3 regions of the Streptomyces sp. NPDC021012 genome follow, and region 2 is predicted to be linked to each of the others. Evidence: riboswitches for the same ligand, from Rfam matches in the RefSeq annotation. Region 2 holds a riboswitch; each other region holds the start of a gene.
The links. A riboswitch is a leader RNA that binds a small molecule or an ion and turns the genes downstream of it on or off. The one in region 2 is predicted to bind thiamine pyrophosphate.
Positions count from the first base shown of each region.

Region 1: another riboswitch for thiamine pyrophosphate. It lies ahead of ACH4TP_RS34850 (thiamine ABC transporter substrate binding subunit); the one in region 2 lies ahead of thiO (glycine oxidase ThiO).
Region 3: another riboswitch for thiamine pyrophosphate. It lies ahead of thiC (phosphomethylpyrimidine synthase ThiC); the one in region 2 lies ahead of thiO (glycine oxidase ThiO).

Region 1 is NZ_JBIRQU010000016.1:91,329-101,340, forward strand. Features, by position in the region: gene ACH4TP_RS34820 (hypothetical protein) at 1-183, shown strand, start outside; gene ACH4TP_RS34825 (LOG family protein) at 313-1,449, shown strand; gene ACH4TP_RS34830 (hypothetical protein) at 1,529-2,503, shown strand; gene ACH4TP_RS34835 (dihydrofolate reductase family protein) at 2,511-3,161, opposite strand; gene ACH4TP_RS34840 (ABC transporter ATP-binding protein) at 3,251-4,273, opposite strand; gene ACH4TP_RS34845 (ABC transporter permease) at 4,273-5,886, opposite strand; gene ACH4TP_RS34850 (thiamine ABC transporter substrate binding subunit) at 5,925-7,019, opposite strand; TPP riboswitch at 7,101-7,210, opposite strand; gene rlmN (23S rRNA (adenine(2503)-C(2))-methyltransferase RlmN) at 7,240-8,352, opposite strand; gene ACH4TP_RS34860 (phosphatidate cytidylyltransferase) at 8,525-9,628, opposite strand; gene frr (ribosome recycling factor) at 9,628-10,012, opposite strand, start outside.
Region 2 is NZ_JBIRQU010000004.1:687,782-697,793, forward strand. Features, by position in the region: gene ACH4TP_RS17345 (DUF4396 domain-containing protein) at 1-394, opposite strand, end outside; gene ACH4TP_RS17350 (deoxyribonuclease IV) at 478-1,338, opposite strand; gene pknB (Stk1 family PASTA domain-containing Ser/Thr kinase) at 1,345-3,231, opposite strand; gene ACH4TP_RS17360 (thiazole synthase) at 3,566-4,360, opposite strand; gene thiS (sulfur carrier protein ThiS) at 4,367-4,567, opposite strand; gene thiO (glycine oxidase ThiO) at 4,564-5,733, opposite strand; TPP riboswitch at 5,731-5,843, opposite strand; gene ACH4TP_RS17375 (NAD(P)/FAD-dependent oxidoreductase) at 5,977-7,149, shown strand; gene ACH4TP_RS17380 (Rv2175c family DNA-binding protein) at 7,193-7,558, shown strand; gene thiE (thiamine phosphate synthase) at 7,661-8,314, shown strand; gene metF (methylenetetrahydrofolate reductase [NAD(P)H]) at 8,431-9,348, shown strand; gene ACH4TP_RS17395 (hypothetical protein) at 9,403-10,012, shown strand, end outside.
Region 3 is NZ_JBIRQU010000005.1:385,567-395,578, forward strand. Features, by position in the region: gene ACH4TP_RS19275 (DUF5326 family protein) at 242-460, shown strand; gene ACH4TP_RS19280 (IclR family transcriptional regulator) at 698-1,468, shown strand; gene ACH4TP_RS19285 (SsgA family sporulation/cell division regulator) at 1,607-2,047, shown strand; gene ACH4TP_RS19290 (YibE/F family protein) at 2,099-3,433, opposite strand; TPP riboswitch at 3,505-3,639, shown strand; gene thiC (phosphomethylpyrimidine synthase ThiC) at 3,633-5,414, shown strand; gene ACH4TP_RS19300 (hypothetical protein) at 5,499-6,140, opposite strand; gene ACH4TP_RS19305 (metallophosphoesterase) at 6,300-7,808, opposite strand; gene ACH4TP_RS19310 (LacI family DNA-binding transcriptional regulator) at 8,073-9,179, opposite strand; gene hisC (histidinol-phosphate transaminase) at 9,571-10,012, shown strand, end outside.

The sequences.
Region 1 (10,012 bases), on a different contig from region 2:
CTGACCGCCGCCCTGGAATCCCGCCAGGGCCGCACCCACACCACAGAAGCCCTCCTCCGCATCGGCGCCCCACCCACCGTCCTCCGCACGGCAGCCCTCCTCCGCGCGGGCGCGCTCTTCGCCGTCTTCGCCCCACTGACCTGGGCGGTGGCGGAACTGGCGGCCCTGCCGCTGACGGGCTGAGCGACCCGCACGAAGGGGCGGACCGCCGAACAGGCCGGATCATGAAGCGGTGCCGGACACCGCGAAACCGGCCCGATCGGCCGGACTTCCCGAGGGGCCGCCCGTCACGGCGGCCCCTATCGTGGGCCCATGGCGACGCTTCCCCCGGCACAGCGCCCGCCCGGACCACGCGGGCACGGACGCGAGGTCCACACCCTCGCCGAGTTCGACGCGGTGCTCGCCCGTCCGGGATCGCTCGCCGGACACCGGGTCCAGTCGATCGACCTCACCGGCCGGACCTTCGCCCTGCTCGCCGCCGTCACCAAGGACGCCGTCTTCCTCGGCTGCCCCATGGAGCCGGAGGCCGCCGCCAAGGTCCGCGCCGACGGGGCGCTCGTCTTCCCGCCCGTCCCCGAGCTGCCTTTCGACCCCTACCGGGCGCGGCTCTACACCCCCGGGGAGCTGTACGAGGGGATCGCCGAGACCGGGTACGAGTCGACGCCCGACTTCCTCGCGTACGCGTGGTTCGGCCGGACCAGGGCCGACGGCGACATCCTCTCCTCGATGCTCCGCTCCCTCCACGACGACGCCGTCTCCGACGCCCTCGACGAACACCTCGACGGGGCCCCGGTCGTCGGCGTCATGGGCGGGCACGCGATGGGCCGGGGCACCGAGGCGTACGCGGGCGCCGCCCGGCTCGGCAGGTCCCTGGCCCGCGCCGGGCTCACCGTGGCGACCGGCGGCGGACCGGGCGCGATGGAGGCCGCGAACCTCGGCGCGTACCTGGCGCGTTTCGACGACGCCGCCCTGGCGGGGGCGCTCGACCTCCTCTCCAAGGCCCCGTCGTTCACCCCCTCGGTGACGGACTGGGCCCGGGCGGCCTTCGCGGTACGGGCGATGTGGCCGGACGGCGGGGACTCGGTCGGCATCCCCACCTGGTTCTACGGCCACGAGCCGCCGAACCCCTTCGCCGAGCACATCGCCAAGTACTTCGCCAACGCCACCCGCGAGGACGGCCTCCTCGCCCGCTCGACGGCGGGCACCGTCTTCCTGCCGGGCGCGGCGGGCACGGTCCAGGAGATCTTCGACAACGCGACCCCGAACTACTACGGCTCCCGGGGCGTCCCGACCCCGATGGTCCTGGTGAACCGCGCCCACTGGACCGCCCACCTCCCGGCCTGGCCCCTCCTTGAGACCCTCGCCGCCGACCGCCCGATGGCGGCCCGGATCGCCCTGGTGGACTCGATCGACGAGGCCCCCGAGGCGCTGGAGCGACTCGGGGGGTAGGCCGCCTCCGCCGCGTGACGGAGGCGACCCCACCCACGGGCCGACGCCCGCCGAGACGCTCCGGCGGGAGGCTCGGTCCATGACACCGAAGACCCTCCTGGCCACGTGGCCGTCCTGGGCCGGGCGCACCGCGTTCGTCTGGTCGCTGCTGTACGCCACGGGCGCGGCCCTCGCCGCCCTCACCAGCCCCTCCTTCGGGTACGCACTCCTGGCCAAGGGCACCGGCACGGGAGCGGAGGCGGGCGCGGCGGTGCTGTACGGGGCCGCCGCCGTCCTCGCGTACGCACTGCTCCGCCGTCCCGGCGTCCGGTGGCTGTCGTCGGCGGCCTGGGCGGTCGTCGCGCTCTGCCTGACCTCGGGCTTTCCGGCCCTCCTCAGCCCCGTCCACTTGCTGTTCTTCCTGTCCCGCAACCAGGAGCCGGTCGACTGGACGGCCCTGGCCAACCAGTTCCTCGCCGTGCTCGGCGCGGTGCTGTGGGGCTGCGCGGCCCTCGCCCACCGGCGCCGGAGGCTGGGCACCTGCCCGTACTGCGGCGGGCGCGGCCACCGCGCCGGAGACACGGACGCCCGGCCCGCCACCCGCGCCGGCCTCCTCGCCGTCGCCGCCCTCGTCCCGTACACCGTCCTGAAGACGCTGTGGGTGCTGGGCGTCACCCCCGGCTACACGGGCACCGGCCGCCCCGGCGCCGACCCGGAGTACACCAGCGACCTCGGCATCCGGCTGTACGACCACGGGGTCGACGTCACCGCCGTCCTTGCCCTGCTCGGCATGGCCCTCGCGCTCGCGCTGACCCGCCCCTGGGGACGACGGCTGCCCCGCCTGCCGCTGCTCGCGCTCGGCTGGACCGGGGCGGGCGCGCTCGCTCCGTTCGGTGCCTTCCTCGCCGTGTTCGGGGTGCTGACCTGGTGGGGCGTGATCAGCGTCGGCCTGACGGACCACGCCCCCTGGGTGGTCGCTGTCGCCTACGGAGGCTTCTGCGGCTACGGTCTCGCCCTGGCCCGGGCCACCCGCGTCTATCAGCGGGCGACCCGGAGGACGTGCGGTCACTGCTAGCCGGACGTCACTTCCGCCAGAACAGGTGGTGCGTCACCTTGCCGCCCGGGCTCGGCACGACGTCGCAGTGGAAGCGGTCGAAGAGCTCCTCCGGCGACTCCCACAGCCGTGACCCGGAGCCGAGCTTCACCGGCGACACCGCGACGTGCAGGGTGTCGACGAGGTCGGCGTCCAGGAACTCCCGGATCGTGGCGGCGCCGCCGCCCAGGCGGACGTCCTTGTCCCCCGCCGCCTCCTTCGCCATCGCGAGGACCGTGGCGGGGTCCGCGTCGACGAAGTGGAAGGTCGTGTCGGAGAGCGTGAACGAGGGGCGCGGGTGGTGGGTCAGGACGAACACCGGCGTGCGGAACGGCGGCTCGTCGCCCCACCAGCCGCGCCAGTCCTCGTTCTCCCAGGGCCCGCGCAGGGGGGAGAACTTGTTGCGGCCCATGATCTCGGCGCCGATGTTCCGCGCGTAGTCCCGCGTCAGGTAGTCGTCGAGGCCGCGGCTGCCGCCGGGATCGGTCCGCATCGGCCAGCTCGCGGTGGCCCCGGCCCAGGAGAACATCTCCCCGGGCTCGGCGTGGCCGAACGGCCGCTCCAGGCTCTGGCCCTCACCGGCGCCGAATCCGTCGGACGAGACGTTGAAGTTCTGGACTCTCAACAGCTGCTGGCCCATGGGGGCTTCCTCCTGGTGGTCGGCAGGGAAAACGACGAACAACCAGGAGACTCCCGCGACCGGGAAAACTCATCGCACCCGCCACCCCGCTACGAGATGTCGTCCCCCAGCACCACCACGTCCTCCGCCCGGAACTCCACTCCCACCCCGGCCCCCTCCTCCGGCGCCTCCCGCAGCGGGAGCTCCGCCTCCAGCGCCGGGCCCTCGGCGGGACGGAGCCGTACGAGGACCTGGCTGCCGCGGAAGGTCCGGGACTCCACCGTCCAGACGGGCCGCGACTCCACGAGCCGCACCCCGCCCGGGCGGACGAGGAGCCGCCGCTCGCCCTCGGGCGAGCCGTCCGGGACCGGGACCTTGCCCCAGACGGTCTGCGCGACCGCGCCGGTCACCCGCGCCGTCACCACGTTGTCGAAGCCCAGGAACCGCGCCACGAACTCCGAGGCGGGCCGCCGCCACACGTCGACGGGCGCACCCGACTGGGCGATCCGCCCGTCCCGCATGACCACGAGCCGGTCGGCGAGCGCGAAGGCCTCGCCCTGGTCGTGGGTGACCGCGAGGACCGTCGTGCCGAGCCGCCCGAAGAGCTGCCGCAGCTCCACGACGAGCCGCTCCCGCAGCCCCCGGTCGAGCTGGCCGAGCGGCTCGTCGAGCATCAGGAGCCGGGGCCGGGGGGCCAGGGCGCGGGCGAGCGCCACGCGCTGCTGCTCGCCGCCGGAGAGCGCGGCGACGGACCGCCGCTCGGCGCCCGGGAGGCCGACGAGGTCGAGCAGCTCCCGTACGCGCTCGGCCTGCTCGGCCTTCCCGGCGCCCCGCATCCGCAGCCCGAAGGCGACGTTCCCGCCGACGTCCCGCTGCGGGAACAGCTGGTGGTCCTGGAACATCAGGCCGACGCCCCGCTTGTGCACTGGCACCCCGGCCTGGTCGGCGCCGCCGAGCAGGACCCGGCCGCCGTCGAGGGCCTGGAGCCCGGCGACGGCCCGCAGCATCGTGGACTTGCCGCTGCCGCTGGGGCCGAGCACGCACACGATCTCGTGCTCGGCGACCTCCAGGTCCACGGCGTCGAGCGCGGCCCGCTCCCCGAACCGTACGGTCGCGCCCTTGATCGAAAGCATCAGAACTCCCCGGAGGTCCGGTCGGTGCGGAGCCGTTCGAGCAGCAGCAGGGACACCGCGCACACCACCATCAGAATCGTCGAGAGGGCCATCGCCTGGCCGTAGTTGAGCGCGCCGGGCCGGCCGAGCAGCCGGGCCACCGCCACCGGGAGCGTCGGGCTCTCGGGCCGGGCGATGAAGACGGTCGCCCCGAACTCGCCGAGCGACACGGCGAACGCGAACCCGGCCGCGATGAGCAGCGCCCGCCGCACCATCGGCAGGTCCACCTCCCGCCAGGCCCGCCACGGCGAGGCGCCGAGCACGGCCGCCGCCTCCCGCAGCCGCTCGTCCACCGCCCGCAGGACCGGCAGCATCGTCCGTACGACGAAGGGGACGCCGACCAGGGCCTGTGCGAGCGGTACGAGGATCCAGCTGGCCCGCAGGTCGAGCGGCGGCTCGTCGAGGGTGATGAGGAAGCCGAAGCCGACGGTGACGGCGGAGACCCCGAGCGGCAGCATGAGGAGCGCGTCGAAGCCCCGTACGAGCCGGCCGGCCCGCCTCGTGAGCGCCGCCGCCGCGAGCCCGCCGATCACCACGGCGATGGCGGTGGCGGCCACCGCGTACCGCAGCGAGTTCCCGATCGCCTCCAGGGGCGGGACGAGGAAGGTCCCGGCCTCGTCGAGCGAGCCGAGCGCCCGGTAGTAGCCGAGCCCGTACCCGCCCGGCTCCGCGAAGGAGCGCTCCACGAGCACGCCGAGCGGCAGCAGGATCAGCAGCGCCACCGAGACGAGGACGCCCGCGAGCAGCGCCAGCTGTCCGGCGCCGCGCGGCCGGCGCGCGGTCGTCTCCGGCGGTACGAGCCGCAGCGAGGTCTCCCGCCGCCGTACCGTCCAGGCGTGCACGCCGAGGATCGCGCCGACGGCCGCGAACTGGACGAGGGTCAGGACCGCCGCCGTCGGCAGGTCGAGCAGCCGGGCGGTCTGCCGGTAGATCTCGGCCTCCAGCGTCGTGTACGCGTTCCCGCCGAGGATCTGCACGACGCCGAAGGAGGTGAAGGTGAAGAGGAAGACCATCAGGGCGGCCGCCGCCACCGCCGGCACGAGCGCGGGCAGCGTCACCGTCCGCCAGGCCGTCCAGCGGGAGGCGCCGAGGACCCGGGCGGCCTCCTCCTGGCGCGGGTCGAGCTGCGACCAGAGGCCGCCGACGGTCCGGACGACGACCGCGTAGTTGAAGAACACGTGGGCGAGGAGGATCGCCCAGACGCTGGTGTCGAGCCGCAGCCCCCACAGTTCGTCGGTGAGCCCGCCCCGGCCGACGAGCGCCAGGAACGCCGTGCCCACGAGGACCGTCGGCAGCACGAACGGCACCGTGACGACGGCCCGCAGCACGCTCTTGCCGGGGAAGTCGAAGCGGGCGAAGACGTACGCCCCGGGCAGCGCGAGCAGCAGGGTGAGACCGGTGGAGGCGAGCGCCTGCCACAGGGTGAAGCCGAGCACGTCGAGGATGTCCGGCCGGGTCAGCGTCCCGCCGATCCGGCCGAGGTCCCACGTGCCCGCGGGCCTGAGCCCCCGGTCCACGATGGACACGACGGGCCAGGCGAAGAAGACCCCGAAGAACGCGACGGGCAGGGCCATCAGGCCCAGCCGCGTCGCGCTCCCCTTGAGGTCGCGGGTCACTTCAGGACGAGCGACGACCACTGCTGGATCCACGCGTCACGCTTCTCGGCGATCTTCCCGGGCGCCATGGTCTCCGGCTTCTCGATCACCACGCCGTGCTTGGTGAACAGCTCCGGCAGGGCCGCGTCCTTCGCCACCGGGTTGACGAACATCTGGAGCGGCATGTCCTCCTGGAACTTCCTGGAGATCAGGAAGTCGACGAGCGCCTTGCCGCCCTCGGGGTTCTTCGCGCCGTTCAGCAGGCCCGCGAACTCGATCTGGCGGAAGCAGGTGCCGGTGGAGACCCCGGTGGGCGCCACCTTCGGCTGCGGCTCGCCGTACAGCACCTCGGCCGGCGGGCTGGAGGCGTACGACACGACCAGCGGGCGGTCGCCCTTGGCCTGCTTGCCGCCGGCCGAGCCGGAGAACTCCTGGTTGTAGGCGAGCTCCCAGCTGTCGACGGTCTTCACGCCGTTGGCCTTGAGCTTCTTCCAGTAGTCCTGCCAGCCCTCGTCGCCGTACTTGGCGGCCGTGCCGAGGAGGAAGCCGAGGCCCGGGGAGGACCGCTCGGGGTTCTCCACCACGAGGAGGTCCTTGTACGCGGGCTTCGCCAGGTCGTCGAAGGTCACCGGCGGCGCCAGCTTCTTGTCCGCGAAGTACTTCTTGTCGTAGTTGACGCAGATGTCGCCGGAGTCGATCGGGGTGACCCGGTGCTCCTTGTCGAGCTGGAACGCGGCGGGGACCCGGTCCAGGCCCTTCGCCTCGTACGGGACGAAGATCCCGTTGTCGAGGGCGCGGGACAGCAGCGTGTTGTCGACGCCGAAGAAGACGTCGCCCTGCGGGGAGCCCTTGGTCAGGATCTCCTTGTTGACGGCCTCGCCGGCGTCGCCGCTCTTCAGCACCTTGACCGTGAACCCGGTCTGCTTGGTGAAGTCGGCGAGCACCTCCTTGGAGGCGTTGAAGGAGTCGTGGCTCACCAGCGTGACGGTCTTCGGCGCGGGCTGGTCGGTCTTGCCGGCCTCGCTCCCGCCCTTGTCGGTGCCGCATGCGGCGAGGCCGGTGACGCCGAGCGCCGCGACGAGCGCGACGGCGGCGGCCTTCTTGATGCTCACTGGATTTCCTCCTGGGTATGACCAGGAAGAGACGCGGCCCTGCCCACGGCCGGCGGACCGGACGCGGGCAGGGCGCAACAGCTTGAGTTACGACCGAACTTCCTACCCAGAATGACCTGGGCGAGGTTCAGAGGGTCTGCGGTCTACGGTTACCGCACTCTCAGCGCTGTGGCGCTCCCCTGTCGGAATATGGAGATGTGTTCGAGCTCAGACTACAAGGTCAGCGCTCGGAGGCCGCGAGCTGTCCACAGGCACCGTCGATCTCCTGGCCGCGGGTGTCCCGGACGGTCACCGGCACGCCGTGGCGGGCGATCGCCTCGACGAAGGCCTTCTCGTCCTCGGGACGGGACGCCGTCCACTTCGACCCGGGCGTCGGGTTCAGCGGGATCAGGTTGACGTGCACCCGCTTGCCCTTGAGGAGGCGGCCGAGGAGGTCGCCGCGCCAGGCCTGGTCGTTGATGTCCCGGATGAGGGCGTACTCGATGGAGATCCGGCGCCCGGACTTCTCCGCGTACTCCCAGGCCGCGTCGAGGACCTCGCGGACCTTCCAGCGCGTGTTGACGGGCACCAGGGTGTCGCGGAGCTCGTCGTCGGGCGCGTGCAGCGAGACGGCGAGGCGGCACTTGAAGCCCTCGTCGGCGAAGCGCAGCATCGCGGGGACGAGGCCGACGGTGGAGACGGTGATGCCGCGCTGCGAGAGCCCGAGGCCGTCCGGCTCGGGGTCCGTCAGCCGGCGGATCGCGCCGACGACGCGCTTGTAGTTGGCGAGCGGCTCGCCCATGCCCATGAACACGATGTTGGAGAGCCGCGCCGGTCCCCCGGGCACCTCCCCGTCGCGCAGCGCCCGCATGCCGTCCACGATCTGGTGCACGATCTCGGCGGTCGACAGGTTCCGGTCGAGGCCCGCCTGCCCGGTCGCGCAGAACGGACAGTTCATGCCGCAGCCGGCCTGCGAGGAGATGCACATGGTCACCCGGTCGGGGTAGCGCATGAGCACCGACTCCACGAGCGTGCCGTCGTGCAGCTTCCACAGGGTCTTGCGGGTGGTGTCGTCGTCGCACGAGATGTGCCGCACCACGGACATCAGGTCGGGCAGCAGCTCCCCGGCCAGCTTCTCCCGCGAGGCGGCCGGGATGTCGGTCCACTCGGCGGGGTCGTGCGCGTACCGCGCGAAGTAGTGCGTGGACAGCTGCTTGGCGCGGAACGGCTTCTCGCCGATCGCGGCGACGGCCTCCTTCCGCTCCGCGGGCGTGAGGTCGGCCAGGTGCCGCGGCGGCTTCTTGGCTCCGCGGGGGGCGACGAAAGTGAGTTCTCCGGGCACTGGACGGGCCACGATCGGGTGTCTCCTCAGACGGCACGAGGTCTGGTACCCCCGCGACGGCGGGGAGGGCGGCATCACGATGCCGAAGCCAGGAGACCTCACTGGACCGTCCCCGCTGCGGCGAGGACGACGGAAGGGCCCGCGGCGCACGCGCCACGAGCCCTTCCAGAGTACCCGCTGTCCGTCAAGCCGTTCCGACGAAGAGCGCCATCAGCAGCCACACCACCGGCGCCGTCGGCAGCAGGGAGTCCAGGCGGTCCATGATGCCGCCGTGGCCGGGCAGCAGCGTGCCCATGTCCTTGATGCCGAGGTCGCGCTTGATCATGGACTCGCCGAGGTCGCCGAGCGTCGCGCTCGCGGCCACCGCGAGGCCGAGGATCAGGCCCTGCCACCAGGCGCCGTCGTCGATCATGAACTGCATGCACAGCGCGCCCGCCGCCATCGCGAACGTCACCGCGCCGACCAGGCCCTCCCGGGTCTTGCCGGGGCTGATCCGCGGGGCCAGCTTGTGCTTGCCGAAGCGCCAGCCGATCGCGTACGCCCCGGTGTCGCTGACCACGGTCAGGATCAGGAAGGTCAGCACCCGCTGCGGCCCGTCGTCCGCGGTCAGCAGCAGCGCCACGAACGTCGCCAGGAACGGCACGTAGAACGCGGCGAAGACCCCCGCCGTGACGTCCTTGAGGTAGCCCTCGGGAGGCTCCGTCATCCGCCAGACGAGCACCGCGAGCGCCGTGAGGGCCATCGCCACCCAGGCGCCCTCGGCGCCCCGGACGTAGCCGGCGACGACCATCGCCGCGCCGCCGACCGCGAGCGGGACCAGCGGAGCCTTGATCTCCTTGCGCTCCTGGAGGCGGGAGGTGAGCTCCCACAGGCCGACGACCACGGCGACCGCTATCACCCCGACGAACGCCGGCTTCCAGATGAACAGCGACGCGATGATGACGGCGCCGAGACCGACCCCGACGCCTATGGCCGCGCCCAGGTCGCGGCCCGCGCTCTTCTTCTGCCGTGGCGCCGGGGGCGCGGGCGGCGGAGGCGGGGTGGGGCTGGACATGGGCTCCTGCGGGTGCTCGTGCGGCGGCTCGTCACGGAACAGGGGACCGCTCGGGTGAGCGGCCCCCCGGTCGTGACCGTCCTGGAATCCGCCGGCGGGAACGTCGGGCACGATGGGCATGGGCCGAGTCTGCGCCGCCTGCTGCCGATCGTATGCGGGACCCGCCGGGGCAGGCCCCTGGTCGGGTCCCCCGCGGCCGGAACCGGCCGGGGCCCCCCAGGAAGAGTCGTTCATCAGACCTCGAGCAGCTCGGCTTCCTTGTGCTTGAGCAGCTCGTCCACCTGCGCGACGTACTTCGCGGTGGTGTCGTCGAGCTCCTTCTCGGCGCGGCGGCCCTCGTCCTCGCCGACCTCGCCGTCCTTGACGAGCTTGTCGATGGTCTCCTTGGCCTTGCGGCGGACCGAGCGGATCGAGATCTTCGAGTCCTCGGCCTTGCCCTTGGCGACCTTGATGTACTCCCGGCGGCGCTCCTCGGTCAGCTCGGGGAACACCACGCGGATGATGTTGCCGTCGTTGCTCGGGTTGACGCCGAGGTCCGAGTCCCGGATCGCCTGCTCGATGTTGCGCAGCGCGCTCTTGTCGAACGGCGTCACCACGGCCATGCGCGGCTCCGGGACG
Region 2 (10,012 bases):
CGCCGGCGGACAGGATGCCGCGCAGGGTGAGCGCGTAGCCGAAGAAGAAGGCCAGGACGATCGCGAGGACCATCGTCGGCAGGTTGCCCCAGCCGAACGCGGTGCCGATGATCATGCCGAGGACCTCGCCGATGGCGCAGCCGGTGAGGCAGTGCAGCGTGGCCTGGGCGGCCATGGACCAGGAGACGGTGCCACCGGGGGTGTGGTGGTGGCCGGCGTGGGCGTCATGGCCGGTGTGACCGGTGTGGCCAGCGTGGTCGGCGTGGGTGTCGTGACCGGTGTGGCCCGCGTGGTCGTGGTGACCCTCGTGCCCTGCGTGGCCGCCGTGTCCTTCGTGCCCTGCGTGACCCTCGTGCCCGGAATGGTCGTGGTGTGTATGCGCTTCGTGCTGCATGAGGTGCCCCCAGCCTCGGGTCTACGGCTCTGTCGTCGATAGGAACCGTATACCCCCCTAGGGTATTCCTCAAGGGGAAGTGATCATCCTCGGCGCTCGCGGAGCTTCTTCAGGAGCTCGACGTCGGCGACGTGCCCCTCCTTGCCGCCCGGGGTCTCGATGATCAACGGCACGTTCTCGGTGGCCGGGTGGCGCAGGAGGTTTCGGAACGCCTCCTCGCCGATGTGACCGGCGCCGATGTTCGCGTGCCGGTCCTTGTGCGCGCCCACCACGTCCTTCGAGTCGTTGGCGTGGATCAGCTTCAGCCGGCCCTCGCCGACCGTCTCCACCAGCAGGTCGAGGGTCTGCGCGGCGCCGTGCGGGCCCGCCAGGTCGTGCCCGGCGGCGAAGATGTGGCAGGTGTCGAGGCAGACGCCCAGCTTGGGGTGGCGGTCGAGCGCGTCGAAGTACGGGCCGAAGTCCCAGGTCCGCGAGCAGAGCGAGAAGCCCTGGCCCGCCGTCGACTCCAGGAGCAGATCCGGATCGTCCTCGTGCGTCAGCTCGTCGAGGAGCGGCAGCAGCCGCTCCCGCACCTGGGCGAGGGCCACCTCGCGCGGGCGGCCGCCGGTCGCCGATCCGGTGTGCACGACCACGCCCTTCGCGCCGATCTCGCGGCCCCGGCGCAGCGAGTGCCGCAGCGACTCCACCGACTTCTCCACCGTGGCCTCGGTGTGGGAGCCGAAGTTGATCAGATACGGGGCATGCACCCAGGCCGAGATCGACGCGGCCTCGCACTCGGCCCGGAAGCGCTCGTCCTGGGCGGGGTTGCCGGTGGGGGTGGCCCAGCCGCGCGGGTTGGCGACGAAGACCTGCACGGTCTCGGCGCCGAGTTCGCGGGCGTAGCCGAGGCCGACGGTGGCGAGGCCGCCGGCCACGGGGACATGGCCGCCGACGGGGTTGCGCATGAGTGTCTAGAGTCCCTTGATCGTGATGGTGACGGTGGAGCCCTCGGGCGCGGTCCCGCCGCCCTCGACGGACTGGCTCGCGACCGTGTCGCCGAGGTAGGGGAAGGACTTCTTGATCTCGACCTCGAAGCCCGCGTCCTCCAGGGCCGTCCGGGCGTCCTCGGTCGACTTGCCCGTCACGTCCGGGACCTCGACGAGCTTCGGCCCCTTGGAGACGGTGAGGGTGATGACGTCGCCCTCGGCGGCCCGGCTGCCGCCGGCGAGGGACTGGGCCGCGACGGTGCCGGCGGCCTCGGGGGAGTTGATCCGCTCCGGGGCGACCTTCACGGTGAGCCCCTCCTCCTGGAGGGCGGCCGTGGCGTCGGCGACGGTCTCGCCGCTGACGTCGGGCACGTCGACGGGGGAGCCCTTGCTGACCACGAGGGCGACCGCGGAATCGGGGCTGCGCTCGGTGCCGGGCTCGGGATCGGTGCTGATCACGGAGCCCTGCGCGACGGAGTCGCTGAAGGCGTAGGTGATCACCCCGGGGGCGAGGCCCTCTTCCTCCAGGGTGCGCTTGGCCTCCGCGAGCGGCTTGTTCTTGAGGTTGGGGACCTTCACGATCTCCGGGCCGCGGGAGAGGGTGAGGGTGACCGTGGCGTTGCCCCGGACGCGCTCGCCGGGGGCCGGGTCGACGGCCATGACCGTGCCGCGCTCGTACACGTCGCTGAACGCGCGCTTCGTGCCGCCGACGTCGAGCCCGGCGTCGGCGAGACGTTTCGTCGCGGCGGCCTCGGACTGGCCGAGGACGGCGGGGACGCGGGTGAACTGGCCGGAATTGATGTACCAGACGCCGGCGCCCAGACCGAGGGCGAGCAGCACGGCGGCGACGAGGAGGAGCGGGCCGCGCGGGGGCCGCCGGCGGGCGGCGGGCGGAGCCTCCGGGGCGGGCAGCCGGCTGGTGTGCTCGGTCGCCACCGGTACGGGGCGGGCGATCACGCTCGTCCGGTCCTCGGCCGTGTCGCGGACCTCGGACCGCGCCGACGGGGGCACCGCGTCCAGCTGCTCGTCGCCGAGCCCGGCGCGGGCCTCCCGGAGCAGGGCGAGCAGCGCGACGGCGTCGTACGGGCGGAGCTCGGGGTCGCGGGCCGTGGCCGCCGCGACCAGGTCGTCCAGCTCGGGTGCGAGCCCCGGGACGGTGGCGGACGGGGCGGGCACGTCGGTGTTCAGGTGCTGGTAGAGCACCTGGGCGGGGGTGTCGCCGGAGTGCGGCTTGCCGCCGGTCAGCATCTCGTAGAGGACGACACCGCAGGCGTACACGTCGGCGCGGGTGTCGGCGGTGCCGTGCTCGATCTGCTCCGGCGCGAGGTACGAGACCGTGCCGAGGACCGCGCCGGTGGTGGCGGTCGCCGAGCCCACGGCCCGTACGAGACCGAAATCGGCGACCTTCACCCGGCCGTCGTCCCCTATCAGGACGTTCTCCGGCTTCATGTCCCGGTGCACGAACCCGGCCCGGTGCGCGGCGCCGAGCGCGGCGAGCACCGGCTCCAGGATGTCCAGCGCGGCCCGGGGCGACAGGGCGCCGCGCTCGCGCAGGACGTCGCGGAGGGTGCAGCCGGCGACGTACTCCATCGCCAGATAGACGTACGCGCCCTCGGCGCCCTGGTCGAAGACGCCGACCACGTTCGGGTGCGCGAGCCGCGCGACGGACTTCGCCTCGCGGATGAACCGCTCCACGAAGGCGGCGTCCGCGGCGAGGGCCGGGTGCATCACCTTGAGCGCGAGCACGCGGTCGAGGCGGGTGTCCACGGCCCGGTAGACCGTGGCCATCCCGCCGACGGCGATGCGCGCGTCCACGCGGTAGCGGCCGTCGAGCAGCCGCCCGAGGAGGGGGTCCTGAAGGGTCGTGTCCACGGCGACGAGTCTACGAGGACGGGACAGAAGCCCCGGCCCGCCGCCCGTGACTGCAGCGCACCTGTGACGCGCCTCGCCCCGCCCGTTGTGGGCGGTGCCCCGCCCCGTGTGGGCAATCGTCCCGCTGGGCGGGACGGGTGGGCACACGGGACGGCGCCCTCTAGCGGCGCCTCCGCGTTCCGGGCCTGAACCCGCACCCCATGCACAGCGCCCATGGGGTGCGGGTTCGGGCTCGGAAGCCTCTGGCGCCGGCAGGGCGCGGGTCCGTTGTGCCCACCCGTTCCGCCCTGCGGAACGATTGCCCACAACGGGGGGCGGCGCAGCCCACAACGGATCAGAAGGCGGGGCGTTCCGGGTCCAGGTGGGCTTGGCCCGTCGTCGGGGAGGACGCCTCCGCGAAGTGGCGGCGGGGGATGCGGCCGGCGCGGTGGGCGAGGCGGCCCGCCTCGACCGCGTGGCGCATGGCGGCGGCCATGAGGACCGGCTCCTGCGCGCGGGTCACGGCGGACGCGAGCATGACCGCCGCGCACCCCAGCTCCATCGCGAGCGCCGCGTCCGAGGCCGTGCCCGCGCCGGCGTCGAGGATGACGGGGACGCCGGCGCGCTCCACGATGAGCTGGAAGTTGTGCGGGTTGCGGATGCCGAGTCCGGAGCCGATGGGGGAGCCGAGCGGCATGATCGCGGCGCAGCCGACGTCCTCCAGCTTCCGGGCGAGGACGGGGTCGTCGTTGGTGTAGGGGAGGACGGTGAAGCCGTCGTCGACGAGGGTCTCGGCCGCCGCGAGGAGCTCCTCGCCGTCCGGGAGGAGGGTCCGCTCGTCCGCGACGACCTCCAGCTTGATCCAGTCCGTGCCCAGCGCCTCCCGCGCCAGCCGGGCGGTGAGGACGGCCTCGCCCGCCGTGTAGCAGCCCGCGGTGTTGGGCAGGACCCGGATGCCGAGGCGTTCCAGGACGGAGAGGACCGAGCCCTGGACGGTCGGGTCCAGGCGCCGCATGGCGACCGTGGTCAGTTCCGTACCGCTGGCGAGGAGGGAGCGTTCCAGGACGTCGAGGCTGGGGGCGCCGCCGGTGCCCATGATGAGGCGGGAGGAGAACTCCGTACCGCCGAGGGTGAAGACGTCGTCGGACATGAGCGCTCAGCCCCCCTGCACTGCCGTGAGGACTTCCACCCGGTCGCCCTCGCCGAGCACCGTCGTGGCCCACTCGCCGCGCGGCACGACCTCCTCGTTGACGGCCGCGGCCACGCCCGAGGGCGCGGTGCTCAGGGTCGACACGAGGGCGTCGAGGGAGAGGGGGCCCGCCAGGACGCGGGGCTCTCCGTTCACGGACACGTTCATGCGGGCTGCTCCTGACGTACGGGGGAGAAACGGCGGGGGGTGAAGGGGCGCGCCTCGTCGGGGAGGGCGCCCGTGGTGAGCGCCTCCGCCATGACGTCGCCGGTGACGGGGGTGAGCAGCACCCCGTTGCGGTAGTGGCCGGTGGCCAGGTGGAGGCCGGGCAGGGCGGTGGGGCCGAGCAGCGGGGCGTTGTCGGGGGAGCCGGGGCGCAGTCCGGCGCGGGTCTCGGTGAGCGGCAGCTCGGTGAGGCCCGGGACCAGCTCGTGGGCGTCGCGGAGGAGTTCGTACACCCCGCCCGCCGTCACCGTGGTGTCCCAGCCCAGTTCCTCGCTGGTGGCGCCGACGACGAGCTCGCCGTTCTCGCGGGGCACCAGGTAGACGTGGCTGCCGCGGACGACGGCCCGGACGGTGCGGGAGAGGAAGGGAGCGTACGGGGCGGGGATCCGCAGCCGCAGGACCTGGCCCTTCACGGGCCGGACCGGTGGCAGGACCTCGTCGGGGACGCCCGCGAGGCGGCCGCTGAGGCTGCCGGCGGCGAGCACGACCTGATCGGCCGTCAGCTCCTCGCCGCCGGCGAGGAGGACCCCGCGGGCCCGGTCGCGGACGGTCGTCAGGCGCTCCGCGAGGGCCCGGTGGAAGGCCACCCCGGCCCGCTCGCAGGCCGTCACCAGCGCGGCGGCCAGTCGGCGCGGGTCGACCTGGTGGTCCCCGTCGACCCGCAGCCCACCCCGGACGCCGGGCGCCAGCATCGGTTCGAGGCGGCGGCACTCGCGGCCGCTGAGCCACTCGGAGACGAGCCCGCAGCGGGTCTGCAGGGCGTGCAGTTCGCGCAGGTGGGCCCGGTCGTCGGCGTCGAGGGCGACGGCGAGGGTGCCGCAGGCGCGGTAGCCGACGTCGTGGCCGGCGGCTTCCTCCAGTTCGGCGACGAAGGCGGGATAACGCGCCGCGGAGGCGAGGTTGAGCCCGAGCAGGGTCTCCTCGCCGTAGTGGAGTTCGGTGACGGCGGCGAGCATCCCGGCCGCGACCCGCGCGGCCCCGCCGCCCGGATCGGGGTCGACGACGGCGGTGCGCAGTCCGCGCTGCGCGGCCCGCCAGGCCGTGACCAGGCCGATGATGCCGCCCCCGACCACGAGGACGTCGGACCTCAGGACATCGGAAGAACGCATGGGCGTCCAGCCCCTCCCTTCGCCGGCATGACCCGGATCAGGTTCGTACGGTCGGAGGCCGTCCCAGCCTCCCTCTCAGCCCGGTCGTCCGGGCTCCCGCGAGTGCTTTACGTCCGCCAGACTAGCCCGCGTCTCCGGGGGGCCACAGACCCCTCCCTTCCTGACGCACCGTCAGATGCATAAGGTGGTCGAGTGAGCGAGCAGAAGCAGGCACAGCAGCACGTCGTGATCGTCGGCGCCGGAATGGCGGGCGTCCAGACCGCCGTCGCCCTGCGCGAGCAGGGCTTCACCGGCCCCGTGACCCTCATCGGGGCCGAGCCCCACCAGCCCTACGACCGCCCGCCGCTCTCCAAGGCGATCCTCCTCGGCAAGGCCGAGGACTCCGCCTTCGAGATCGACTTCGAGGACCTCGGCATCGAGCTCCGCCTCGGCCTGGACGTCACCGGGCTGCGCGCCGCCGACCGCGAGATCGACACCGAGACCGGACCCGTCGCGTACGACGTCCTGGTCCTCGCCACCGGGGCCCGGCCCGTCACCCTGCCCGGCACCGAGGGCGTCCCCGGGGTCCACCTGCTGCGGACCCTCGACGACGCCGTGCGCCTCGGGCCCGTCCTGGAGCGCCGCCACTCCGTCGTGGTCGTCGGCGCCGGCTGGATCGGCGCCGAGTTCGCCACCGCCGCGCGCGAGGCGGGCTGCGCCGTCACCGTCGTCGAGGCCGCCGACCTCCCCCTCACCGGGGCGCTGCCCGCCGAGGTCGCCGCCCCCATGGCCGAGTGGTACGGGGCGAACGGCGCCGAACTCCTCACCCACGCGCGCGTGCTCACCGTCGAGCCCGGCGCACCGGGCCGCGTCGTCCTCGCCGACGGCCGCGAACTGCCCGCCGACGCCGTCGTCGTCGGCATCGGCGCCCGCCCCGCCACGGACTGGCTCACCGGCTCCGGCATCGCCCTCGACCCGAGCGGCGCCGTCACCGCCGACGACCGGCTGCGCACCTCCCTGCCCGATGTGTACGCGGTCGGCGACTGCGCCTCCTTCCCCTCCGCCCGCTACGGCGAGCGGCTCCTCGTCCACCACTGGGACAACGCGCTCCAGGGCCCCCGCGCGGTCGCCGCCGCGATCACCGGGGCCGCCGACGCGCCGTACGACCCGGTGCCGTACTTCTGGTCCGAGCAGTTCGGCCGCTTCGTGCAGTACGCCGGCCACCACGCGGGCGCGGACGAGCTGCTGTGGCGCGGCGACCCGGCCGACGAGGCCTGGTCCGTGCTCTGGCTGCGCGAGGGGGTGCCGGTGGCCCTCCTCGCGGTCGGCCGCCCCCGCGACCTGGCCCAGGGCCGCAAGCTCATCGAGGCCGCCGTCCCCGTCGACCCGGAGCGCGCCGCCGACCCGTCCGTCCCCCTGAAGGCGGCGGTCCGGTAGGGCCCGGCTACCGACTGTCGGTCCGGGATGGCAGGCTTGTCCCGTGACCGAGATTGACGTGAAGATCGATGCGCTCGTCCCCGCCTGGCTCTATGTGCCCGACATCGCGGAGATGCTCGATGTCGACGTGCTGCGCGTGCGGCAGCTGATCAAGGACGGCCAGCTCATCGCCGTCCGCCGTGGCGAGAACAGGTCCCTGCAGATCCCCGCCGCCTTCATCCAGGGCGACAAGATCGTCAAGGGCCTCGTCGGGCTGCTGACCGTCCTCCGGGACGACGGCTTCACCGACGAGGAGATGCTGGAGTGGCTCTTCACTCCGGACGAGAGCCTGCCGGGCACGCCCGCGCAGGCGCTCAACGAGAACCGCGGCACGGAGGTGAAGCGCCGCGCCCAGGCGCTCGCCCTCTGAGGCGCGCAGACACCGAAGACACCACCGCGGGTGCCGCGGCGGCCGGGTCCCCCACGGGCCGGCCGCCGCGGCACCGGCGACACGAACGGGGGGAACCCACCCATGTCCACGCCTCGTGAGCGGCTCGCCGACGCCCGGCTCTACCTGTGCACCGACGCCCGGAAGCGCCAGGGCGACCTGCCCGCCTTCCTCGACGCCGTGCTCTCCTCCGGCGTGGACGTCGTCCAGCTCCGCGACAAGGGCATGGAGGCCGGTGAGGAGCTGGAGCACCTCGCCGTCTTCGCCGAGGCCGCCCGCCGGCACGGCAAGCTCCTCGCGGTGAACGACCGGGCCGACGTCGCCCACGCCATCGGCTCCGACGTCCTCCACCTCGGCCAGGGCGACCTGCCCGTGCCCGCCGCCCGCGCGATCCTCGGCGAGGAGGTGCTGATCGGCCGCTCCTGCCACGCGGAGAGCGAGGTCGCCGCGGCCGCCGCCGAGCCGGGCGTGGACTACTTCTGCACCGGCCCCTGCTGGCCCACCCCCACCAAGCCCGGACGGTACGCCCCGGGCCTCGGCCTCGTGCGGTACGCGGCGGAGCTGGCCCAGGACCGGCCCTGGTTCGCCATCGGCGGCATCGACGAGACCAACCTCGACGAGGTCCTGGACGCGGGCGCCCGCCGGATCGTCGTCGTCCGCGCCATCACCGAGGCCGCCGACCCGGCCGCCGCGACGGCCGCCCTCGCCAAGCGCGTCCGCGAGCGCGCCGAGGCCTGAGGGCCGTACCAGCGGTACCGCGGGGCGCGCGGCGCAATCCCGATAGTTGTCCGAAAAGGTGTCCATTACTCGGACGCCGTCTACGCTGCCGCCCGCCCCCCGTCTAACCTGCCCGTATGGCCCTTGGTACCGCTTCCGTCCGCTCGGACCGTGCGCGCACCGTCCGCGAGATCCTCGCGGCCGGTGAGACGTCGTACTCCTTCGAGTTCTACGCGCCCCGGACCGAGAAGGGCGAGCAGGTCCTCTGGAACGCCATGCGCCGGGTCGAGGCGGTCGGCCCCAGCTTCGTCTCCGTGACCTACGGCGCCGGCGGCTCCACCCGCGGCGGCACCGTCAAGGCCACCCAGAAGATCGCCTCCGACACCACGCTCACCCCCGTCGCCCACCTCACGGCCGTCGACCACTCGGTCGCCGAACTGCGGAACATCCTCGGCCAGTACGCCGACGTGGGCATCCGGAACATGCTCGCCGTCCGCGGCGACCCGCCGGGCGACCCGCTGGGCGAGTGGGTCGAGCACCCGGAGGGCGTGAAGTACGCCGCCGACCTCGTCCGGCTGATCAAGGAGTCGGGAGACTTCTGCGTCGGCGTCGCCGCCTTCCCGGAGATGCACCCCCGGTCCACCGACTGGGACACGGACATCCGGCACTTCGTGGACAAGTGCCGCGCGGGCGCCGACTACGCGATCACCCAGATGTTCTTCGACCCGGAGAACTATCTGCGGCTCCGCGACAGCGTGGAGAAGGCGGGCTGCGAGACCCCGATCATCCCCGAGGTCATGCCCGTCGTGAACGTGAAGACGCTCGACCGGCTGCCCCAGCTGAGCAACGCCCTCTTCCCCGCGGATGTGAAAGAGCGCATCCTCGCCGTCAAGGACGATCCCGCCGCTGTACGCTCCATCGGTATCGAGTTCGCGACGGAGTTCTGCGCGCGTCTGCTCTCCGAGGGTGTCCCCGGACTGCACTTCATCACGCTCAACAGCTCCACCGCGACGCTCGAGATCTACGAGAATCTCGGACTGCACCAGCAGTCGTGACCGGTCGTACCCGCCCCGACCCGCGGCGGTGACCGCGGAGAGGGGCGGCGGGGCATGGGGTGGACGGTCCTCTACATCGCGTTCGGCGTGGTCGCACTGTGGCTGCTGGGGGAGGTGCTCCTCCAGTACAAGGCGCGGCTGCGCTGGCGCCTGCTCGCCTTCGGCGGCTTCCTCGGCGTCGTCGTGGGCGTCCTGCTGCCCTCGGTCCTCGTCATCATCGCCGGGGCCGTCGCCTTCGCCGTCGGCCAGACCTATGTGACGCTCTCCTTCCGGCGCGGCTTCTCCACCGGCTGGGCGATCGGCGGGAGCCCGCGCGAGAGCCGCCGCCGCAAGGCCGCCCCGCCGGCCGGACCCACTCTTGAGGTCACCGAGCTCTCGTACGACACCGTGGACTCCGCGTACGACACGGAGGACGGGCCCGGCCACGAGCCGCGCCCCGAGACCGCCGCCGGGACGACCGCGGTCTACGAGCCGCAGCCGATGCCCGAGGACACCGGCCAGTACGGGGTCTACGACACCACCGCCCAGGCCGCCGGCACCGGGTACGGCACGGAGTACGACCCCTACGCGTCCGCGTACCAGCAGCCCGGATACGAGCAGCCCTCCTACGGACAGCCCGGCCACGAGCAGCAGCAGGCCTACGACTACGGCACCGCCGCCGGAC
Region 3 (10,012 bases), on a different contig from region 2:
GGCCGGGATCCGGAGGAGGGTTGAGGCTCGGAGGAGGGCCGGGATCCGGAGGAGGGCTGGAACCCGGAGGAGGGCTGGGATCCAAGGGAGGCCTGAGGGTCGGAGGACCCCGAGCCCTTAGGGGTCGGATCAGGGGAGAGCGGGGGCCGCGGGGCCCCCGCCCGCTTCCTCCCGCACCTAGCCTTGAGGGTGTCGGCGCGGAGTGCGCGCGGAGTGGTTCTTCGAGAGCGAGGTAGGGACGATGGCCGTACGGGAGATTCTCGCGGGGATGCCCTGGTGGGTGAAGTGGGTCGCCATACCGCTCCTCGCCCTGTTCGTCTTCGGCGGGCTGATCACCAGCGTCCTGACCTTCGTGGTCAGTCTGCTCTTCAAGGTGCTGCTCTTCGCGGCCCTGGTCGCCGGACTGATCTACGTCGTCCGGAAGTTCAGCTCCTCCAGCGGCTCGCGCGGCGACTGGTAGCACAAGCTACTCATCGGTATGAAGGCGACGGAGGGTATTAGCCCGGGCGGGGGAACGCGCTGGTCGAATCAGGGTGTGGCCCCCGGGGCTGCCACTACAGTGGAATCTCTCCGCCGTGTTGGGGACTACAGGCGTAGACCTCGGTACTGACCAGCGGTTTCCCAGGCCCGGCGGGCGCGCGGGGGCGGCCCCCGCGGGCGGGTGCACTGCATCCGTCGTCACGCCTGGGGGTGACCTTTGGCCACGGCTACGCAGACGGCTGCGCCTACCCTGATCGGCTCGGTGCAGCGGGCGCTGAGACTCCTGGAGGCCGTGGCCTCGCACGCGGACGGCGCCCCCGCCAAACAGCTCGCCCGTGAGACGGGCCTCCCGCTGCCCACCACGTACCACCTGCTCCGCACCCTGACGCACGAGGGCTATCTGCTCCGCGACAAGGGTGTGTTCGTCCTTGGCGACGCCGCCGTCCGACTGGCCGGCGGCGGAGATGTGCAGAATCGTCGCATCAAGATCGAAGACTCCCTCGCCCGCTGGCGGGACGAGATCGGCGTACCCATCTACTTCGCCCTCTACCGCGAGGGGGAGGTCGAGCTCGTCGCCATCGCCGACACCGCTTCCAACCCCGCGGTCGACGAATGGGCCGACTTCCGCGAGACGGCGCATGCCCACGCGATCGGGCAGTGCCTGCTGAGTCAACTCGATCCGGAATCTCGTCAAGACCACCTTGACCGCCATCCGGTGGAAGCCATCACTCCGTACACGGTGCGTAATCACCGTGCGCTTTCACAGCGTTTGGGCGGTTTGGGGCGAATGGAACCCCTGGTGGAGCGTCAGGAATATGCGCTCGGCACGATCTGTGCCGCCATCCCCATCACCGCGGGTTCCACGGCGGCCACCGTGGCCATTTCCGTCCCCCTCCACCAGGAAGAACGGTTGCTCCCAGCAGTCGAGCGGCTACGCACGGAGATCGGAAGGCTCTTCAACTCGCTCGCGTTCTCTATCAGTATCTGAAAAATCACTCCTTGTGATCTGCTAGTGCGTACAGCACGATTGCGTCAAGAGGGCCACGGGGGATCATTCCTGGCCGTTTCGGTCACAGCTTTCAGCAGCTGTGTTCACACAACTGCTTCATCTACTGCGGGGTACACGATGCGAGAGTCGGTTCAGGCCGAGGTCCTGATGAGCTTCCTCGTCTCCGAGGAGCTCTCCTTCAAGATCCCGGTCGAACTCCGGTATGAGACCCGGGATCCCTACGCGGTGCGGATGACCTTCCACCTCCCCGGGGACGCGCCCGTGACCTGGGCATTCGGAAGGGAACTGCTGCTCGACGGGATCAACCGGCCGAGCGGGGACGGCGATGTGCACATCGCCCCGACCGAGCCCGAGCGACTCTCGGACGTCTCCATCCGGCTCCAGGTGGGCGGTGACCGCGCCCTGTTCCGGGCCAGCGCGCCGCCGCTGGTCGCCTTCCTCGACCGAACGGACAAGCTGGTTCCGCTCGGTCAGGAACGGACACTCGGTGACTTCGAGGATCACCTGGAGGCCGCACTGGGCCGGATCCTGGCCGAGGAGAACGCCGGCCCCGCCTGAGCATCGGGACGCACGCACTCCTCACACGCCTACGCCTCACCCGCGTACGCCTCACTTGGCGCGGCGGCGCCGCCCTCCCCGCACCGCCGCCGGCTTCCCGCCCCCGGACGCCGGCCGGTCGGCGGAGACGACCAGGGCCGCAAGTCCCGTGGTGAGCGGAACGGAAGCCACCAGACCGATCGACCCGACCAGCGTCCGGACGATCTCCTCGGCGACCAGCTCGCTGTTGGCCACCGTCCCCATGCTGCTCTGCGCGATGGAGAAGAGCAGCAGCAGCGGCAGGGCGGCACCCGCGTAGGCGAGCACCAGCGTGTTCACGACCGAGGCGATGTGGTCGCGGCCGATCCGGATCCCGGCCCGGTACAGGCCGCGCGGCCCCATGCCCGGATCGGCCTGGTGCAGCTCCCAGACCACCGAGGTCTGGGTGACCGTCACGTCGTCGAGCACACCGAGCGAACCGATGATGATCCCGGCGAGCAGCAGGCCGGACATGTCGATCTCCGGGTACAGGCCGTGGATCAGACCGGTGTTGTCGTCGGTGTTGCCGCTGAGCGAGGCCCAGTCGATGAAGAACGAGCCGAGCAGACCGATCAGCAGCAGCGAGATCAGCGTGCCGAGCACGGCGACCGAGGTGCGGGCCGAGAGCCCGTGGCACATGTAGAGCGCGATCAGCATGATCGCGCTCGACCCGACCACCGCCACGACCAGCGGGTTCGACCCCTGCAGGATCGCCGGCAGGATGAAGTACGTCAGCACGAGGAAGCTCACGGCGAGCGCGATGAGCGCCATGACGCCCCGCATCCGGCCGACCACCACCACCGCGAGGGCGAAGATGCCGGCGAGCACCGCCAGCGGCACCTTGCGGTTCACATCGGTCACCGAGTACTGCAGGTCGTGCGGGGCGTCGGGGGCGTACGCCACCACCACGCCCTGACCCTCGTGCAGTTGGCGCGGCGCGTCCGGCTGCACGATCTCGACGAATCTGCGTCCCTCGTCCGGGCCGGTGGTGACCTCGACCGTCGCCTTCTCGCACTGCCCCTGCTGGGCGTTGACCGCCTCGCGGCCCTCCGGGGTGGAGGTGTCGCCGGTCGGCGGGACCTGAGCGGCGTTGACGTCCTTGCAGTCGACGTGGACGACGGAGACGACCTTGCCCTGCTCGGTCTGCCGGTCGAAGCCGACGCCGGTGCGCTCGTGCGCCGGGGTGCCGCTCGGCCACAGGACCGCGAGACCGACCACGACGGCGGTGGTGAAGGGGATCAGGATCGCGGCGATGACCTTGCGCAGATGCCGGGAGACGGGGGCGGCGGGCCCGTGGCCGTGGGAATGGGAGTGCCCCTGGCCGTGTCCGTGACCGTGCGGTTCGGGGGTCTGATGGGGGGAAGTCACCGGCCGATCATCGCAAGAACGGCGGGGGCCCACTGTTCAGCACGCCAGGGATGACGCTAGCGTGGTGGCACCTTTGCACACGCGGGAGCTCGGAGCACCGGGCTGAGAGGGCGCTGATCACCGTACGCACGTACGGGAGGAGGCTGCGCCGACCGCCGAACCTGTTACCGGGTAATGCCGGCGTAGGGAGATCGGTCTCATGACCATTCAGGATGCACGCACGCCTGCCTCCGACCAGAACGACGGCCAGGGCGAGCGCACGCCGGGCTGGCACAAGGGGTACGTCCAGGGCTCGCGCCCCGACCTCCGGGTGCCCGTCCGCCAGGTGCACCTCACCAACGGCAAGGACGTCACGCTGTACGACACGTCCGGTCCGTACACCGACCCCGCCATCGACACCGACGTCCGGCGGGGCCTTCCGCCGCTGCGCGAGAACTGGATCATCGCGCGCGGCGACACCGAGGAGTACGCGGGCCGCCCGGTCCGCCCCGAGGACGACGGCATCAAGCACACCTCCCCGCGCGGCGGCGGGCTGAAGAACCTCGACGCGGTCTTCCCGGGCCGCCCGCGCCTGCCGCGCCGGGGCCGCGCCGGCGAGGCCGTGACCCAGCTCGCGTACGCCCGCCGGGGGGAGATCACCCCGGAGATGGAGTACGTCGCGATCCGCGAGAACGTCTCCCCCGAGGTCGTACGGGAGGAGATCGCCGCGGGCCGCGCCGTGCTGCCGGCGAACGTGAACCACCCGGAGATCGAGCCGATGATCATCGGCAAGCGGTTCCTGGTGAAGGTCAACGCCAACATCGGCAACTCCGCCGTCACCTCCTCCATCGAGGAGGAGGTGGAGAAGATGACCTGGGCGACCAAGTGGGGCGCCGACACGGTCATGGACCTGTCCACCGGCCGCAACATCCACACCACCCGCGAGTGGGTGCTGCGCAACTCCCCCGTGCCGATCGGCACCGTGCCGCTCTACCAGGCCCTGGAGAAGGTCGACGGCCGGGCCGAGGAGCTGACCTGGGAGGTCTACAAGGACACGGTCATCGAGCAGGCCGAGCAGGGCGTCGACTACATGACGGTCCACGCCGGCGTCCTCCTGCCGTACGTGCCGCTCACCGCGCGCCGCAAGACCGGCATCGTCTCGCGCGGCGGCTCGATCATGGCCGCCTGGTGCCTGGCGCACCACAAGGAGAACTTCCTCTACACGAACTTCGAGGAGCTCTGCGAGATCCTCGCGGCGTACGACGTCACGTACTCGCTCGGCGACGGCCTGCGCCCCGGCTCGATCGCGGACGCCAACGACGAGGCGCAGTTCGCGGAGCTGAAGACCCTCGGCGAGCTCAACACGATCGCCAAGCGCCACAACGTGCAGACGATGATCGAGGGCCCCGGGCACGTCCCGATGCACAAGATCAAGGAGAACATCGACCTCCAGCAGGAGATCTGCGAGGAGGCGCCGTTCTACACGCTCGGCCCGCTGACCACGGACGTCGCCCCGGCGTACGACCACATCACCTCGGGCATCGGCGCGGCGATGATCGCCTGGTGGGGCACGGCGATGCTCTGCTACGTCACGCCCAAGGAGCACCTGGGCCTGCCGAACAAGGACGACGTGAAGACGGGCGTCATCACGTACAAGATCGCGGCGCACGCGGCGGACCTCGCCAAGGGGCACCCGGGCGCGCAGGAGTGGGACGACGCGCTCTCGGACGCGCGCTTCGAGTTCCGCTGGGAGGACCAGTTCAACCTGGCCCTCGACCCGGACACCGCCCGCGAGTTCCACGACGAGACGCTCCCGGCGGAGCCCGCGAAGACCGCGCACTTCTGCTCGATGTGCGGTCCGAAGTTCTGCTCGATGAAGATCTCCCAGGACATCCGGCGCGAGCACGGCGGCACGCAGCAGGAGATCGAGGCGGGCATGGCGGAGAAGTCGAAGGAGTTCGCGGCGAGCGGGAACCGCGTCTACCTGCCGCTGGCCGAGTAGTCACCGCCTTGCGTCGGGGCCGGGCGGGTCCCGGTCCCGGCGCCCGGTCCTCAGGGCTCCGGCGTGTCGGGGACCTCGTCGCGTTCAGGGCTCCGGTGTGTCCGGGGGGCCGACCGCGGCGAGGGCGTCGCGGAGGAAGGGGAGGATGCCGCGCTCCAGGAGGGCGCGGCGCCAGACTTCGCGGGCGAGGGTGAGTTCGTCGTCGGCCGTGGTGGTCCCGCCCGCCGCGGCCGGTCTGTTGCGCAGGGCGGTCAGGAGGAGGCCGACGCCCGCGCTGAGCAGGCCGGCGGCGGCGAGGGCGGCGAAGACGAGGCCTGCCGTCAGCAGGGTCTCGCCGAACACCACGGTGGGGGTGAGGGCGTGCAGGACCGCCCCGACCAGCAGGAGTATCGCGGCGGCCGTGCCCGCGAGGACGGGCACCATCACGGTGACGATGGCGACGACGCCGGCGCCCGTGCCGGGATCCGCCGCTGGTGTGCGGGGTGAGGTGAGGGTCGTCCGGTTCTCCTCGCGGACCTTCACGAAGTGCTCGTACTCGTTCGCCGCCGCGCTGGTGATCAGCGCTGTCGCGTTCATCGTCATGGCGCGCAGCTGCGCGACCGTGAGCCGGGTTCCGACCCCGGCGAGATCCGGACGTGCGTGGGCGGTGCTCAGTGCGTCGTCGAGGATCCGCTCGTACTCGGCGCGATCCTCGGTCAGCAGGTGCGGAGCCACGTTCATGTGCATCCCCCGATGCTCCGTAGGCCCGGGTCAGCCGTGGGAAACGGTCGGCTGGGCGGAAACGGAGGAGAGCCTGCTACGGATGACCCGATGGTATTGCGGTGACACCACGGCCTGACAGGTTGTTTCCGGAAATCGACTTCCCCGGATGCGCAGGGTTATGCGTCAGCCGTTCAGGGGGAGTTGGACGACCAGTAGCTTTCCGGCCATGGTCACTCCGCCGTCCATGGCGATCGCGAGACCGTCGGCGTACACGTGCGGTCCGTCGACGACCGGGCCCGAGCCGTCCTCGCCGTCCTCCGTGCCGACCTGGCCGAGGAGGTACGGGATGGGGCTGTGGCCGTGCACGATCCGGCGGCCGCCGTAGGTGGAGAGCAGCTCCTGGACGGCCTGCGGGCCGCCGTCGTCGCGGAACGCGAAGCGCTTGGTGAACTTCCGGAAGAGGTCCCAGACCTCGTCGGCGTCGTTCCGGTTGAGGATCTCGTGGACCGTGTCGTTGACGTCCTCGATGGTCTCGCCGTATTCGAGGTATGCGGTGGTGTCGGAGTGCAGGAGGAGGTGGTCGTCCTCGCGCACCACGGCGTCCAGCCGGGACATCCACTGGAGGTGGACGTCCTGGAGGCGGTCCATGTCGTGCTTCTGGCCGCCGTTGAGCAGCCAGGCGGCCTGGAAGGTGGCGGTGCCCGCGCCGGAGTTGACGGGGGTGTCGGCGAAGCGTTTGGCGCCGATGAGGAGCAGTTCGTGGTTGCCCATGAGGGCCTTGCAGTAGCCGCCCGCGGCGGCGGCCTCGGCGGAGAGGCGCATGACGAGGTCGATGACGCCGATGCCGTCGGGGCCTCGGTCGGTGAAGTCGCCGAGGAACCAGAGCCGGGCGTTGCCCGCGGACCAGCCGCCGTTCTCGTCGATGAGGCCCTGGGCGCGCAGGGCGGCGACGAGCTCGTCGAGGTAGCCGTGGACGTCGCCGACGACGTAGAGGGGGCCGGGTCCGTCGCCGTTCGAGGGCGCCGGGGCGGGGGCCGGCTCGGGGGTGACCGGGACCTGGACGGTGTCGCCGCGGTTGATGACCGGGAGGTCGCGCTCGGTCGGCGTGTACCCCTCGGGCAGCTCGCCCTCGGGGAAGGCGTTGCCAGGGTGGCCCGTGGCGACGGAGACGATGGAGGACCCCTCCGGGGCGGCGAACGCCGGGGCGAGACGCTGCCCCAGGTGGAGGGTCGGTGCGGCGGGCAGGGGCGCGGGTGCCTGCGGCGCGGGGGGTACGGGGGCCGGGGGCGCGGCGGGCGGTGCGGCCTGGGCTGCGGGTGCCTGCGGCGCGGCGGGCACGGGCTGGCTGGTGGGCGCGGGTGCCTGCGGCGCGGTGACGGAGACGACCTGGAGGGACTCGACCGGTGCGGGCTCGGCCGGCGGGGTCTGCACCGGGACGGTTTCGACGGGCGCCGCAGCGCCCTGCGCCGGCGCGGCCATCGGCGCGGTCTGCGCCAGGTCGCCTTCGACGGGCGCGGGCGGCAGGGTGGGGACCGGGACCGCTTCGACGGGGGAGGCCGCGAGGGGCGGTTCCTCCGGGGAGAGGGGCCCGGCGGCGTGGCCCTGTACGGGCACGCGGGCGTACGGCGGTACGCGGAAGTCACGCAATGTCGCCGTGCGTACCACGGGCTCCTGACCGGCCCCCTGAGTCATCGACCCCTCCACCACCGTCGCGATGCCCTGCACATCGCGGACCGGCCTGGTCGGGGTGGTCCGCGGTGTCGTCCGCCCATCATAGGAATGAGGGTCCTCCTGTGTGACGCACCAGGGGTGGTGAATCCGGGTCCACTCCGGGTTAACCGGTTGTTTCGCCCGAATTGAGAAGGTCCAGTCCAGGGTCGAGACCGGTGTGGCGACCGGTTTCGCCGTCCCCGCCCACGGGCAGGGGCGAGGACGGCGAGTCGGATGGCGGCGGGTTCAGTCCTTCGCGGGTGAGCGCGGCGGGCTGACCGTGGTGCGCGGCGAACGCCGCTGCGAGGAGGTGCGGACGATGAGTTCGGTCGGTATCACCTGCTCGACCGGACCGTCGGTGTCGATCCCCTCGATGGCGTCGATGAGGAGCTGGACGACGGCGGTGCCGATCCGGCGCGGTTTGAGGGAGAGCGTCGTGATGGGCGGTTCGGTGGTGGCGTAGACGGTGGACTCGCTGCAGCAGACCAGCAGCAGGTCGTCCGGGACGCGCAGTCCGTAGCGGCGGGCGGCCGCGAGGAGGTCGGTTCCGTTGGGATCGAAGAGGCCGTACACGGCGTCGGGACGGTCCGGGCGGGCGAGCAGCCGGTCGGCCGCGACGGCGCCCGCGCACGGGTCGTGCGCCGGATAGGCCTCGTAGACGGGGTCCTGGCCCACCCGTTCGCACCAGTTGAGGTAGGCGGTGGTGGACAGGCGGGTGTACGTGTCGGTGGTGGTTCCGGTGAGGAGGCCGATCCGGCGGGCGCCGGCGTCGGCGAGGTGGTCGAGCAGGTCGAGGACGGCGGCTTCGTGGTCGTTGTCGACCCAGGCGGTGACCGGAAGGGTGCCGGCGGGGCGTCCGTCGGAGACGACGGGCAGGCCCTGGCGGACCAGTTCGGTGACGACCGGGTCGTGGTCGGAGGGGTCGATGACGACGGTGCCGTCGAGGGCGACGTTCGACCAGACGTCATGGCGGGAGGTGGCGGGGAGGATGACCAGGGCGTAGCCCCGGGCGAGTGCCGCCGATGTGGCTGCTCTGGCCATCTCCGCGAAGTACGCGAATTCGGTGAAGGTGAAAGGTTCATCCCCGTACGTGGTCACGGTCAGGCCGATGAGTCCCGACTTGCCGGTACGGAGCGTGCGGGCCGCCGCGGATGGGCGGTAGCCCAGCCTGTCGGCGACCTCGCGGACGTGGCGGCGGGTGGCGTCCGGGAGTCGGCCCTTGCCGTTGAGCGCGTCGGAGACAGTCGTGATGGAGACCCCGGCGGCGGCGGCCACGTCCCGGATGCCTGCCCGGCCCTGCCGGCTTCCCCGGGTCTGTGCCCGGCTCACCTGGTGCTTCCCTGCTGCTGTCATGGCGAGCCGATAGTAGGGCGATGAGGGGCGGTCGGGACGGTCGCATATGCAGGCGTTGACAGGCACGTTTCTGCATGATCGAAAAGGGTCAAGTGGCAGGGAATCAAAGGTGGTTAGGGACTTCTCTGTGTGATCTATGGCGATCGAACGGCGTAGGCCTGGCGAGGGTACGAGGTCTCGAAGAGGTCTCAACTCACCTCTACGGGGGATGCGCGCCACGGCGCCCGCCACCGGCGCGCGCCACCCTGGTGCGCGCCCCCCTCTTCGGGGGAGGGAGCGGGGGCCGTGTCCACAGCGTGTCCCTCCTGTTGTCCACAGCCCATTCGCAGCGGGGGCGAATCCTCTTAAGGTGAGGAGTATTGGCGGTACGGACGGTCGAGGAGGCCACACTGTGAGCGAGACCAGCGGGACGAGCACCGGCAGCCCCAAGCTGCGCGCCGAGCTGGACGGTGTCCCCACCTACAAGCCGGGCAAGCCGGCCGCCGCGGGCGGTCCCGTGGCCTTCAAGCTGTCCTCCAACGAGAACCCCTACCCGCCGCTGCCGGGGGTCATGGAGACGACGCTGGCCGCTGCCGCGAACTTCAACCGCTACCCCGACATGGCCTGCACCGGCCTGACGGAGGAGCTGGCGAACCGCTTCGGCGTGCCCGTCTCCCACCTGGCCACCGGCACCGGCTCGGTCGGCGTCGCGCAGTCGCTGCTCCAGGCCACCTCGGGCCCGGGCGACGAGGTGATCTACGCCTGGCGCTCCTTCGAGGCGTACCCGATCATCACGCAGATCAGCGGGGCGACCTCCGTGCAGGTGCCGCTGACCGAGGGCGAGGTGCACGACC